2 regions of the Nocardioides sp. NBC_00163 genome follow, and region 2 is predicted to be linked to the other one. Evidence: predicted binding sites of a transcription regulator. Region 2 holds the regulator's gene; the other holds the start of a gene.
The links. The regulator HrcA, encoded in region 2, represses chaperone genes, less so after heat shock. The targets are predictions, from matches to a motif close to TTGGCACTCGNNNNNNNCGAGTGCCAA.
Positions count from the first base shown of each region.

Region 1 (7,061 bases), 890 kb from region 2:
GGCGCCCTGGTCCCCGACCGCGGCCGCCATGATGCCCGGCCAGTGTTCGCGGCCGAGCAGCACCGGATGCCCGGGAACGCCCGAGTACGCCGCGCGCGCCAGGCCGGTGATCGGGCCCGCCGAGACCACCCGGGAGACCACATCGGCCCCGACGTCAGGCAGGTCGACGAGGTGAACGACGGCAGCCTCGGTATCCGGCCCGAGAGCAGCCAGGCCGACCCGCAGCGAAGCCCCCATCCCCTCGTCCCAGTCCTCGGCGACGACGACCCGCTGACCGGTCGGGAGCATCGCCCGCGCCTCGTCGGCCGCGGCGCCGAGCACGACGAGTACGTCGTCGCAGCCGCCCTCGCGCAACACCTCGATCGACCGCACCAGCCAGTCGTCGACCAGCGCCTTGGGCATGCCCATCCGCCGCCCCGCGCCGGCGGCCAGGAGCAGGCCGGCGACCGCCGTCACTTGAACGCAGCGGTGTAGAGCTTCTGCAGCTTCGCGCTCTTGACGTCGCTGTAGCCACAGCCGATGACCTTGGCATCGCCCTTGGCAGCGACCAGGTAGTTCTTGCCCTTCTCGAACTCGGGCATCGGGATCGTGCTCGGCGCGGGCAGCATGATCCGGACGGTGTCGGTGCCACCGACTCCGTCGGCGTACATCCACGTCTTCACCCGCAGCACGGCCTCGCTCTCGCTCACGCTCTCCGCGGTGCCCTCGAAGGCGAGCGCGGCGTTCTGGGAGAGCCACTTCGAGGTCGGCGGGATGCATCGGGCGGCGTCCGCGACGACGGTCAGCTCGGTCGCGCCTGCGCCTCCGGCGGGAGCGGATGGCGAGGGGACCGGTGCGGTCTCGGTGACCGTGGCGATCGGCGACGGGGGTGCGGCGTCGGGGTCCTCAGCAGTGTCGTCGGAGCTGAGCAGGCCGAAGGAAGCGACGATCGCGACGAGCACGACCGCGGCGGCGATCACGGCTGCGACCCATCGCCACGGTGACCGCGGCCGCTGCATCCCGGTCTTCGGTCCGAGGTCGACACTCATGCCAACATCATGCCTCATCACTGGGTGCCATCCGGGGACCCCGTCGGCCACCTGCACGTTGACACACGCAGGCGGGGCCCTGGCTTCGAAGAGCCCTGACCCCGCCCGCCGCTGCAGAACTTCACCCGGATATTCCCTTGGGCTTCAAAGCCCCCCAGATCCAGACGCTTCCCCGCAGTCGGCCACTGTGTGGAGCACCAATGTTGCGTTACCGAGCTGTTGTCGAGACAGTGTCGAAAGTCCCCAAAAGAATGGGACCGCTGGGCCCCTCCTCATCGCCTGATCAGGTCATGCCAGATGACGATCGAGGAACCCGACGACCCGCCGGATCGAGAGGTCCCACTGCGGCGCGAAGGCGTGCTGCTCCCCGGGGTAGACCCACAGTCGCTGGCGTACGCCCGCGGTCTCCATCAGGTCCCGGGTGGTGTAGGCCCACCTGATCGGGCAGGACTCGTCATTGGTCCCGTGGTGCATCTGGACCGGGACCTCGATGCGGTCGAAGTACGTCCGCGCCGACAGCCCCTCCCAGAACTCCGGCTCCGTCTCGGGATCGCCGTGCTGCCGGTAGAGCCGGGCCACCTCGTCGGGCCGCGACGGCACCGCCCACCGGTTGATGTTGTCGACGATGTCGGAGGAGACCGACGCGTACGTCACCCCGGCCCGCACCAGCCCCGGCTGGGCGACGAGCGCGTTCATCACCACTCCCCCACCCATGGAGCGGCCGAGCAACGCGGTGCGGTCGGGGTCGACGTACGGAAGTCGCTTCATCGCCTGGACGGCGTTGATGGTGTCGCGGGTGTAGCCGAGTCGGCTCTCGTCCTCCTCGGTTCCTTCCGGGATGGGGGACGATCCGGCGTGACCGCGGTAGTCGGTGTGCAGGACGACGTAGCCCTCCCGCGCCAGCCGGTCCTGCTCCCGCTTCAGCCCCTGCCCGGTGACGTAGATGTCGGTGTCGATGTGACCGTGCGCGAAGACCACCCCTGGGAACGGACCGGCGCCCCGCGGCCGGAAGAGCACCCCGGTGATCGTCAGCGGACCGCTCGGGTAGCTGACCTCGAAGCGCCGGTACGCATCCGTGCTCCCCGACTCCCGCAGCACCTTCACCTCGCCGCCCGGGAAGTCCTCCCGCATCAGCTGCGGGAGCGAGACCTTGTCGGCCACCGGTGGGAGCGTCTCCGACGGGCTCGGAGAGGGTGAAGAGGGTGGCGCCGAGGTCGACGGTGTCGCTGCGCGGGACGAGGGAGCAGCGGCCGGCTCACCGCCGCATCCAGCGAGAAGCACGGCCGAGATCGCCAGCGCCGACATCGCCTTCGGGCTCATGGCGTCGAGCGTAGCCCGGTGTCCGTGATACGACGGGACGCTTTGGTCGGTCTACCCGCTGGTAACGGACAAGAACGTCCCGTCGTACCTCCCGGCGGCGGCCGGAAAACGACAAGTGCCCCCGCCAACCGGCGGGGGCACTCGCGTGTGCTCTAGCGAAACGGACTCAGCTGTGCTGATCGCTTCTTCGGCTTGCGCCTCAGAAGCCCATGCCGCCCATGTCACCCATGCCACCGGTCGGGTCGCCACCAGCGGCGGCCTTCTCCGGCTTGTCGGCCACGACGGCCTCGGTGGTGAGGAACAGCGCGGCGATCGACGCGGCGTTCTGCAGCGCCGAGCGGGTCACCTTGGCCGGGTCGATGATGCCCGCGGCCAGCAGGTCGACGTACTCGCCCGTGGCGGCGTTGAGGCCGTGGCCCTGCGGGAGGCCGGCGACCTTCTCCGCCACGACGCCGCCCTCGAGGCCGGCGTTGATGGCGATCTGCTTCAGCGGCGCCGAGATGGCGGCCTTGACGATCGAGGCACCGGTGGCCTCGTCGCCGTCGAGCTCGAGCTTCTCGAAGGCAGCGGCAGCGGCCTGGATCAGCGCGACACCACCGCCGGCGAGGATGCCCTCCTCGACAGCAGCCTTGGCGTTGCGGACAGCGTCCTCGATGCGGTGCTTGCGCTCCTTGAGCTCGACCTCGGTGGCCGCGCCGACCTTGATGACGGCCACGCCGCCGGCCAGCTTGGCGAGGCGCTCCTGGAGCTTCTCGCGGTCGTAGTCGGAGTCCGACTTCTCGATCTCGGCGCGGATCTGGTTGACCCGGCCCTCGATCTGACCCTGGTCGCCCGAACCCTCGACGATGGTGGTCTCGTCCTTGGTGATGACGACCTTGCGGGCCTGGCCGAGCAGCTCGATGCCGGCGGTCTCCAGGGAGAGGCCGACCTCCTCGGAGATGACCTGACCACCGGTGAGGATCGCGATGTCCTGCAGCATGGCCTTGCGGCGGTCACCGAAGCCCGGAGCCTTGACGGCGACGGACTTGAAGGTGCCCTTGATCTTGTTGACGACCAGCGTCGAGAGAGCCTCGCCGTCGACGTCCTCGGCCAGGATGACCAGCGGCTTGCCGGTCTGCATGACCTTCTCCAGGACCGGGATCAGGTCCTTGACGCTGGAGATCTTCGAGTTGACGATCAGGATGTACGGGTCGTCGAGGACGGTCTCCATACGCTCCGGGTCGGTCACGAAGTAGGCCGAGATGTAGCCCTTGTCGAAGCGCATACCCTCGGTCAGCTCGAGGTCGAGCCCGAAGGTGTTCGACTCCTCGACGGTGATGACGCCTTCCTTGCCGACCTTGTCCATCGCCTCGGCGATGATCTCGCCGACGGTGGTGTCAGCAGCGGAGATCGAGGCGGTAGCAGCGATCTGCTCCTTGGTCTCGATGTCCTTGGCCTGCGCGAGCAGCTGCTCGGTGACGGCGTCGACGGCCGCCTCGATGCCGCGCTTCAGGCCGGCCGGGTTGGCACCCGCGGCGACGTTGCGCAGGCCCTCGCGGACCAGCGCCTGGGCGAGAACGGTCGCGGTCGTCGTGCCGTCACCGGCGACGTCGTCGGTCTTCTTCGCGACCTCCTTGACCAGCTCGGCACCGATCTTCTCGTAGGGGTCCTCGAGCTCGATCTCCTTGGCGATGGAAACACCATCGTTGGTGATCGTGGGGGCACCCCACTTCTTCTCGAGCACGACGTTGCGGCCCTTGGGACCGAGGGTGACCTTGACGGCGTCGGCGAGGGTGTTGAGACCCTTCTCCAGACCCCGACGGGCCTCCTCGTTGAAAGCGATGAGCTTCGGCATTGCTCCTGCGATCCTTCACTTGGGAAGTTCGTTGGATCCGGTCCGATGGGTTGCCCGCGACGGACGACGCCACTCCCGGCAGAACCCTTCCCTGCCGCTCGCGACGCCTCAACGTCACCGGTCCGGTTGTTGTCACTCTCATGGTAAGAGTGCCAGCCTCATGTTTAGCACTCGACCCCTGCGAGTGCAAGAAAATCCCAGGATGGCGACGGTCAGAGAGGCTTCGCGAGCTCGGCGAACTCGAGGTCGTCACGCAGCGGGCGGCCGAAGCGCTCGTCGCCGTAGGGGAACGGCTCGAAGCGTCCCGTACGCCCGAACCCGCGCCGCTCGTAGAACGCGATCAGGTCCTCGCGCTGACGGATCACAGTCATCCGGATCTCCTCCGCGCCCCACTCCCGCGCAATCCGCTCGGCCTCGGCCATGACGGCCTTGCCGACGCCGGCCCCCTGCAGCTGCGGCGAGACGGAGAACATGCCGAAATAGACGTACGCCTCTCGCTTCTGCAGCTGGCAGCAGGCGACGATCTCGCCCGGCCGCTCGGGCTGCTCGGCGACGAGGAGGCGGGAGCCTGCAGCGGTGATCACCTCACGTACGCCCTCGGGGTCGGTGCGCTGGCCGGCGAGCAGGTCGGCCTCGGTGGTCCACCCGGCACGGGAGGCGTCGCCGCGGTAGGCCGACTCGATCAGCCCGACCAGGGCGTCCACATCGGAGAAGTTGGCGTCACGGAAGGTCAGCTCAGGCACGAGCCCCAAAATACGACAGAGCGACAATCAGGCGGGCAGGTCGGGCAGCGCCGACCGGCGCAACCAGGCGTCGAAGAGCGCGGTGAGGTCGCGGCCGCAGACCTCGGCCGCGAGGGCCTCGAAGTCGGCGGTGGTGACCGATCCCCCGCTGTGCCGGGCGATCCAGGTGCGCAGGATCTTGAAGAAGGACTCGTCGCCGACGGTGCGCCGCAGTGCGTGGAGGGTGAGCGCTCCGCGCTTGTAGACGCGGTCGTCGAACATGTCCGCGGGACCGGGGTCGGCGAGGACCAGGTCCTGCGCGAGCGCGGACAGCCGGCGGTGATGGTGGCGGGCGTGCTCGCCGCACGCGCGACCCCCGGAGGCGTCGGACCACAGCCACTCGCTGTAGCAGGCGAAACCCTCGTGCAGCCAGATGTCGCGCCACTCGCGCAGGGTCACCGCGTTGCCGAACCACTGGTGGGCGAGCTCGTGGGCCACGAGGCGTACCTCCGACCACTCGCCGGTGAGGTGGTTGCGCCCGAAGGTCGACAGCGACTGCGACTCGAGCGGGATCTCGAGCTCGTCGTCGGTGACCACGACGGAGTAGGAGGCGAACGGGTAGGGCCCGAAGACCGAGGTGAAGTAGGCCATCATGTCCCGCTGCCGCCCGAAGGAGGCCTCGAACCCGGCGGTGGCGTCGACCGGGTACGCGGCCCGGATCGGCACCCGGCCGCCCGGCCCGTCGCTCGTCGCGATGTCGACGACCCGGTAGCGCCCGATCTGCACCGTGGCGAGATAGGTCGCCATCGGCTCGGCCTGCCAGTAGCGCCAGGTCTCCCCACTGCCGCGGCGTACGCGGGAGGTCAGCTCGCCGTTGGAGACGACCGCATAGCCCGGCGCGGTGGTCACGCTGATCGCGTAGCGGGCCTTGTCGGAAGGGCGGTCGTTGCAGGGGAACCAGGTCGGCGCACCATGCGGCTGACCTGCGACGATGACACCGTCATCGAGCTCCTCCCAGCCGGCGTCGCCGTGGTGGGACAGCACCACCGGGCGGGGCTTGCCGGAGTATCTGACCGTGACCACGAACTCCTCGCCGGCCGCGATCCGCGAGCGGAGGTTCAGCACCAGGCGGTGGTCGTGGTGGGACCACTTGGCCGGCGGGCGGCCGTCGATCGCGACCTTCTGCACTCGCAGGTAGGCGAGGTCGAGGACGACGCGGTTGATGTCCTCGACGGCGACCGCGCGGATCGTCGCCGTGCCCGCGAGCCGGTTGCCGACCAAGTCGTAGGTGAGCTCGAGGTCGTAGTGGGTCGCGCTCCACGACGGATCCCCATGACCAGGAAGGTAGGGGTCGGCTGCGGGGAGCTTCGGCACGGCGGTCATGTTAGGGGGCCGCCTGGTCCCAGGGACCGATCGGGTTGCCGATCCACAGGGTCTTGTCGGGGAGGCTCTCCCCGCGCATGACCAGCGAGACCGGGCCGACGACCGCGTGCCGGCCGATGGCCGCGGCGGGCAGGATCACCGAGTTCGGCCCGAGCGTGGCGCCGCGCCGGAGGACGACCTCGTCGAGGGCCAGGACGCGGTCGTGGAACAGGTGCGTCTGCACGACCGTGCCGGCGTTGACCGTGGCGCCGTCGCCGAGCTCGACGAGGTCGGTCTCGGGGAGCCAGTGGGTCTCGATCCACACGCCGCGGCCGATCTTCGCGCCGAGCGCTCGGAACCAGAGGTTGAGCACCGGGGTGCCGGACACGGCGCCGGTGAACCAGGGTGCGGCGAGCACCTCGACGAAGGTGTCGGCCAGCTCGTTGGCCCACACGAACCAGCTCCACAGCGGGTGCGAGCCGGCCCGGATGCGGCCCACGAGCAGCCACTTCGCCGCCACCGTGATGCCGGCGGCGACCGCTCCGGCGACCGCGAGCACCGGCCCGGTGACCAGGATCGCGACGAGGAGGTCGGTCGCCTCCCAGACCCGCACGAGCACGTAGCCGACGCCCGCGTAGAGCAGCACCGCGAGCGTCTGCGGCACCAGCCGGGCCAGCTCGACGAGCGCCCTTGCGATCTTGAGGCGTGTCGGTGGGTCGTAGGTACGCCCCGAGTCGGTCTCGCCGGCCGCGCGGCGCAGCGGCGCGGGCGGCGAGCCGAGCCAGCTCTCCCCCT
Region 1 is NZ_CP108155.1:2,249,987-2,257,047, forward strand. Features, by position in the region: gene OG801_RS10830 (NTP transferase domain-containing protein) at 1-456, opposite strand, end outside; gene OG801_RS10835 (hypothetical protein) at 453-1,028, opposite strand; gene OG801_RS10840 (alpha/beta fold hydrolase) at 1,317-2,348, opposite strand; gene groL (chaperonin GroEL) at 2,548-4,182, opposite strand; gene OG801_RS10850 (GNAT family N-acetyltransferase) at 4,395-4,925, opposite strand; gene OG801_RS10855 (M1 family metallopeptidase) at 4,953-6,287, opposite strand; gene OG801_RS10860 (Pls/PosA family non-ribosomal peptide synthetase) at 6,289-7,061, opposite strand, start outside.
Region 1: the regulator HrcA is predicted to act here: its motif matches at 4,347-4,373, upstream of groL (chaperonin GroEL).

Region 2 (7,061 bases):
GATGCCGTACGTCAGCGGGCTCAGTCCCAACGATCGAAGCGCGAACGGGACGAGCACCGTGGCGGCCATGCTGTTCCCGAGGAACCAGACGTGGGTCGACCAGGCCAGCGGAGCGAGTGTCTTGTGCAGGTAGATCCAGCGGACCCCTTCGATGATCTCCTGCCGCAGCCGGGTGGTGGTCGGTCGTGGAGGCGGTTCGTCGATCGGGACCCGTGCGATCAGCACGGCGCTGACCAGATAGCTGACCGCGTCCACGAGGACTGCCCACGGCGCACCGAGCAGCGATACCAGTCCACCACCGACTACAGGGCCGGTCGTCTGCGCCACCGTCTCGCTCTGGTCGAGCCGCGCGTTGGCGGCCAACAGCTCGGACCTCGGCACCAGCCGGGGCAGGAACGACTGGAGCGCTGCGAACTCGATGACATTGAGCGTCCCGAACAGGAACAGCACAACAGCGACGGCCCACAGCGAGAGCCTGTCCAGTGCCCACAGTGCAGGGATGACCAGCAACGTCGCGGCCAGAAGGACGTTCGACCACACCAGCACCGGCTTGCGACGCATCCGGTCGACCAGTGCGCCGACGACCAACCCCAGTAGCAGGTACGGCAGCAACTGCACCGCCCTGATCAACCCGACCTCGGTGGCGCTCGCGTCGAGCACCGAGACGACCAGCACTTGAATCGCGATCACGGTCACCGACGAGCCGAACGCGCCGATCGTCGCCGCGGCCCAGTAGGTGCGGAACCCCGGGACGGTCACCCGGCGATTCTAGGGGCGTAGCACCGGCTCCCCGCCGGAACTGCCCACTCGACCGCCATTTCTGACAACTCGGCGCGGGGGTTGAGAATGGAGGGGTGCCTTCCGCCCTGCCTCCCGGTGACCCTGCCCCCACCGACGGGTCACTACCGGCCGAATCGCTGAGCACGCTGGGGGAGAAGGGGCTGGGCTTCTACGTCCACGTCCCGTTCTGCACGGTCAGATGCGGCTACTGCGACTTCAACACCTACACCGCGATCGAGCTGGGTCCCGGCGTGAGCCGGCAGACGTACGCCGACCAGGCCATCGAGGAGATCAGGCTGGCGCGCCGGGTGCTGGCCGACAATGACAAGCAGGTGGACACCGTCTTCTTCGGCGGCGGCACCCCGACGCTCCTACCGGCGAGCGACCTGACCGGCATGCTCGGAGCCATCAGGGACGAGTTCGGCCTCGCCGACGACGTCGAGGTGACGACCGAGGCCAACCCCGACTCCGTCGACCTGGACTACCTGCGAGCCCTGCGCGAGGGCGGCTTCACCCGGCTCAGCTTCGGCATGCAGTCGGCCGTCCCTCACGTACTCGAGACCCTCGACCGCACCCACGACCCCGAGCGAGTCCCGCTGGTCGTGGAATGGGCGCGCGAGGCCGGCTTCGAGCAGGTCTCCCTGGACCTCATCTACGGCACCCCGGGCGAGTCGATCGACGACTGGCGCACCAGCCTCGACGCCGCGCTGGCCAGCAACCCCGACCACATCTCGGCCTACTCCCTCATCGTCGAGGACGGCACCGCCCTGGCCCGACGGGTCAGAAGAGGCGAGATCGAGATGCCCGACGAGGACGACCTCGCCGACAAGTACGAGCTGGCCGACGCCACCCTCCGAAAGCACGGCCTGACCTGGTACGAGGTCTCCAACTGGGCCACCGATGAGTCCCAGCGCTGCCGCCACAACATGCTCTACTGGCAGGGCGGCGACTGGTGGGGTGTCGGCCCCGGCGCCCACAGCCACGTCGGCGGCACCCGGTGGTGGAACGTCAAGCACCCCAAGGCGTACGCCGACCGCATCGGCGCCGAGCAGAGCCCCGCCCACGCCCGCGAGATCCTCGCCGAGGAGGACCGGCGGGTCGAGCGCGTCCTGCTCGAGCTGAGACTCGCCGACGGCCTGCCGGCAGACGCCCTCGACGACGACGGCCGTGCCGCTCTCCCGGAGCAGGTACGCCGCGGTCTGGTCACCGTCGCCGACGACACGATCTTCCTCACCGAGACCGGCAGGCTCCTCGCCGACGCGGTGGTCCGAGACCTGCTCCCCTGAGCATCCCTGAGTCCGGGACCTTGGTCCTGATCGAAGGATCAGGGGTGATCCTGATTGGTAAAGAGGGCCCGAGAGGGGAGAGTGGAGTCATGGCAACCACAACTCTTTCCCGTCCCAGCAACGACAAATGGATCGCCGGCGTCTGCGGCGGTCTTGGCGACCGTTTCGGCATCAACTCGAACCTGATCCGGCTGGCCTTCGTCATCTCCTGCCTGCTCCCCGGACCGCAGTTCATCGTCTACATCGTGCTGTGGATCATCATGCCGAAGAAGTCGTCCTACTGACCGAGGCTCAGACGGGCTCGGTCACGAAGTCGATCAGCTCCTCGACCCGCCCGAGCAGGGCGGGCTCCAGGTCGCCGAACGAATTGACCCGGCCCAGGATGTGCTTCCAGGCCCGGGCGATGTCGGCCTGATCGCGGTGGGGCCAGCCCATGTGCTGGCAGATGCCCTTCTTCCACTCGATCGACCGCGGCACGTTCGGCCAGGCCTCGAGCCCGAGCCGGGCCGGCTTGACCGCCTGCCACACGTCGATGAACGGGTGACCGACGATCAGCACGTGCTGACCGACTGCGGAGCGCCGGATCGACTCCGCGATCCGGGCCTCCTTGGAGCCTTTGACCAGGTGGTCGACGAGCACCCCGACCCGCCGCTGCGGTCCAGGCTTGAACGAGACCAGGTGGTCGGCGAGGTCGTCGACACCGCCCAGATATTCGACGACGACGCCCTCGATCCGCAGGTCGTCGCCCCAGATCTTCTCGACCAGCTCGGCGTCGTGACGCCCCTCGACGAAGATCCGCGACTCGCGCGCGACCCGGGCCTTGACGTTGTCCACGGCCACCGAGCCCGACGCGGTGCGGGTCGGCTTCGCGGGTGCCGTGCGGGTCACCGGGGGAGTGAGGATGACCGGCTTGCCCTCGAGCCAGAAGCCCGGCCCCAGCGGGAACGTACGCCGCTTGCCCTTCCGGTCCTCCAGGGTCAGCGTGTGCAGGTCGCGGTCGATCCGCACGATCTCGCCGACGAAATCGGTCTCGACCTCCTCGACCACCGCGCCCAGCTCTGCGGGAGTCTCGACGGCACGCCCGTTCTTGGGCTTGCGCCAGTCGCCGGCCAGTACGTCGGAGCCGTAGCGATCGCTCATCCGGAGAACGTTAGTGGAGTCAGCAGCGAGAACCGGTGAGCACGCGCCCGAGCTGCTCGAGAACCTCGTCCGGCGTGGCCGCGGTCTCCGGGAACCTGAAGGTCACGTGGTGGCCGCCGTCGAGGGCGATCCAGGATACGTCGACGCTCTCGGCGGTGAGGTTGGAGAGGCGTACGCCGACAATGTGACGCGGTCGCAGCCCGAGCCGAGCCGAGAGCGAGCGGCACAGGTCCGCCTGGTGCTCGTCGTTGGCGTGGGCCGTGATGCGGACCAGCAGATCGTCGGCGATCATAGGACTCTCCAGTGGGGCGGAAGCAGTACAGCGAATGGCTCTAAGGTCAGCCTAACCTAAGGCTATCTCGATGGCGACAGAAGTGTTCCGTTCCACAGAGCGGAGCGGCCACCGGAAACTGGTGCCTGTGACGCGAACCGGTAGGATTGGCACTCGCGCGGAATGAGTGCCAGGCAGCCAGGACGATAGGAGGGCAGATGCAGAACGAACGCAGGCTCTCCGTCCTCAGGGCGATCGTCGAGGACTATGTGAAGACCGAGGAGCCGGTTGGCTCCAAGGCGCTCGTGGAGCGTCACGGTCTCGGTGTCTCCCCGGCGACGGTACGCAACGACATGGCCGCGCTGGAGGAGGAGGGCTACATCACCGCCCCCCACACCAGCGCCGGCCGGGTGCCCACGGACAAGGGCTACCGGCTCTTCGTCGACCGGCTGACCACGGTCAAGCCGATGACCGCGGCCGAGAAGCGGGCGATCGCCGGCTTCCTCGAGGGCGCGGTCGACCTCGACGACGTCGTCACCCGCTCGACCCGGCTGCTCTCGCAGCTGACCCGCCAGGTCGCGGTGGTGCAATACCCGACCCTGAGCCGCTCGACCGTCCGCCACGTCGAGCTCGTCGCGCTGGCCCCGACCAGGCTCCTCCTCGTGCTCATCCTCAGCACCGGCCGCGTCGAGCAGCGACTGCTCGAGGTGACCGAGGAGGTCTCCGAGGAGACCCTGGCCACGCTGCGCGCGAAGATCAACACCGCGGTCGCCGGCGCCGTCATCGCCGACGCCGGCGAGGCGCTGCGCACGATCGCCCAGCCGGCCGACGCGCCCGCCGACGCCCCGCAGGACCCGCTCGCCGCCGCCGTGGCCGAGGCCCTGATCGAGGCGATGAACGACCACCGTTCCGACGAGCGGATCTCCATCGGCGGCACCAGCAACCTGGCCCGCTTCGGCGACAGCTTCGACACCGCCGTACGCCCGCTCCTGGAGGCCCTCGAGGAGCACGTCGTCCTGCTCAAGCTGATGGGCGAGGCGACCGCGGGCGGACTGGTCACGGTGCGGATCGGTGCCGAGGGCCCCTACCAGGAGCTGTCGCAGACCAGCGTGGTCGCGACCGGCTACGGACCTGGCGACGAGGCGCTGGCCACGCTCGGCGTGGTCGGCCCCACCCGGATGGACTACCCCGGATCCATGGCGGCGGTGCGCGCGGTGGCGCGTTACCTCTCCCGGATCCTCGACGAGGCTTGAGCAGCAGACTCGATTCAAGGAAGATCAGCGAACTTCGATGGCAGGAAGACCGACGTTGGACCCCTATGAGCTCCTCGGTGTCGACAAGGACGCCGACGACGCAACGATCAAGAAGGCGTACCGGAAGCTGGCGCGCCAGTACCACCCTGACGTCAACCCCGACGCCGAGTCGCAGGAGAAGTTCAAGGAGATCTCCCACGCCTACGAGGTGCTGAGCGACCCGCAGAAGCGGGCTGCGTACGACCGCGGTGGCGACCCGTTCGCGGGCGGCTTCGGTGCGCAGGGCGCGGGCTTCTCGTTCACCGACATCATGGACGCCTTCTTCGGCGGCGCCGGTGCCGGCACCGGAGGCGCGGGGCGCGGCCCCCGTCCGCGCGTACGCCGCGGGCAGGACGCCCTCATCCGTCTCGACATCGACCTGGCCGAGGCCGCCTTCGGCGTCACCCGCGACCTCAAGGTCGACACCGCCGTCGTCTGTGACACCTGTGGTGGCGAGGGGGCCGCGGAAGGCTCCCACCCGATCCCGTGCGAGACCTGCCACGGCCAGGGTGAGGTCGCGGTCGTGCAGCGCTCCTTCCTGGGCGAGATCCGCACGCTGCGCCCGTGCTCGGCCTGCAACGGCTTCGGCACCGTCATCCCCGACCCGTGCCGCGACTGCAGCGGCGAGGGCCGGGTGCGCTCCCACCGCACCCTGACCGTCAAGATCCCGCCGGGCGTCGACGACGGCACTCGGGTGCAGCTCGCCGAGCAGGGCGAGATCGGCCCCGGCGGCGGCCCTGCCGGCGACCTCTACGTCGAGATCCACGTCGCCAAGCACGCCACCTTCACGCGGAGGGGCAACGACCTGCACTGCACCGCGAAGGTGCCGATGACCGCGGCCGCGCTCGGCACCACGCTCAACCTGCCGACGCTCGAGGCCGACCTCGTCGGCGAGGGCGCCGACCAGATCGACCCCGAGGACGCCTCGATCCAGATCGACCTCAAGCCCGGCACCCAGTCCGGCACCGACCACGTCCTGCGTGGTCGTGGTGTCCCCGGTCTGCGGGGCGGTCGCGGCGACCTGATCGTGACCATCAACGTGGAGACCCCCACCAAGCTCGACCTCGAGCAGGAGGCGCTGCTGCGCCAGCTCGCCGAGATGCGCGGTGAGGAGTCCGTCCAGGGCCAGCTCAAGGCGGCCCACAAGGGCGGCGTCTTCTCCTGGTTCAAGGACACCCTCAACGGGCACTGATCCACGATGACCCTTCCCGTTCACCTCGTCGAGTCGCTCGTCGGCACCCGTGTCGGCGACGACATCGAGGTGAGCGGCGACGAGGGCCATCACGCGGTCGTCGTACGCCGCCTCCGGGTCGGGGAGGAGGTCGTGCTCACCGACGGCGCCGGCGAGGGCGTCACCGGCACGATCACGCAGACCACCAAGAAGTCGATGACCGTACGCGTCGACGAGATCATCCTCGGCGACGCGCCGCCCGAGCCCGCGCTGACGGTTGTCCAGGCGCTGCCCAAGGGCGACCGCGGCGAGCTCGCCGTCGAGATGCTCACCGAGATCGGCGCCGCCAGCATCGTCCCGTGGGCGGCGACCCGCTCGGTCGCCGTCTGGAAGGGCGAGCGCGCGGTCAAGTCCCTGGCCCGCTGGCGGGCAACCGCCCGCGAGGCAGCCAAGCAGTCGCGCCGGCTATGGCACCCCGAGGTCGAGCCGCTGGCCACCACCGACGCCGTCGTGGCCATGATCGAGGCGGCCGACGTCGCCGTCGTGCTCCACGAGGAGGGCACCCTCCCGCTCGGCGCGGTCCCCGTCATAGACGAGGGCACCATCTTGGTCGTGGTCGGCCCCGAGGGCGGCCTGACGGAGGATGAGATCTCCCTGTTCGAGAAGGCCGGCGCCACCACCATCCGTCTTGGCGGCGAGGTCCTCCGCACCTCGACCGCCGGCGTCGCCGCCTCAGCCGCCCTGCTGGCCCGCACCCGCCGCTGGGACTGACCGCCGACTGACCGCCGACTGCTCGGCGTGGTGGGTTCGTCCTTCGAGGATGCCGGGTGAGTATGGAGACATGAGGAGCACACGTACGCGTCCGACGGGCGCCATGATCGCTCTTGCTCTCTGCGGCGTGCTGGCTGCCGGGTGCGGCAGCAACGATGCCGTCGCCGAGGATCCCGACGTGTCGGCCGAGCCGTCCGAGGAGCCGTCGACACTGCCACGTACCTCCGGCCTGATCACGCTGGCGGCACCGGCCGAGGGCGCGACGGTGTCGGACAGCTTCGAGGCCTCGGGCAAGGCCAACTCGAACGAGGCGAACGTGCCGTGGGAGGTCCGCGACACCACTGGCGAGA
Region 2 is NZ_CP108155.1:1,358,545-1,365,605, reverse strand. Features, by position in the region: gene OG801_RS06575 (MFS transporter) at 1-759, opposite strand, end outside; gene hemW (radical SAM family heme chaperone HemW) at 855-2,066, shown strand; gene OG801_RS06565 (PspC domain-containing protein) at 2,156-2,350, shown strand; gene OG801_RS06560 (DUF3097 domain-containing protein) at 2,358-3,206, opposite strand; gene OG801_RS06555 (hypothetical protein) at 3,226-3,498, opposite strand; gene hrcA (heat-inducible transcriptional repressor HrcA) at 3,696-4,730, shown strand; gene dnaJ (molecular chaperone DnaJ) at 4,768-5,961, shown strand; gene OG801_RS06540 (16S rRNA (uracil(1498)-N(3))-methyltransferase) at 5,968-6,711, shown strand; gene OG801_RS06535 (Gmad2 immunoglobulin-like domain-containing protein) at 6,782-7,061, shown strand, end outside.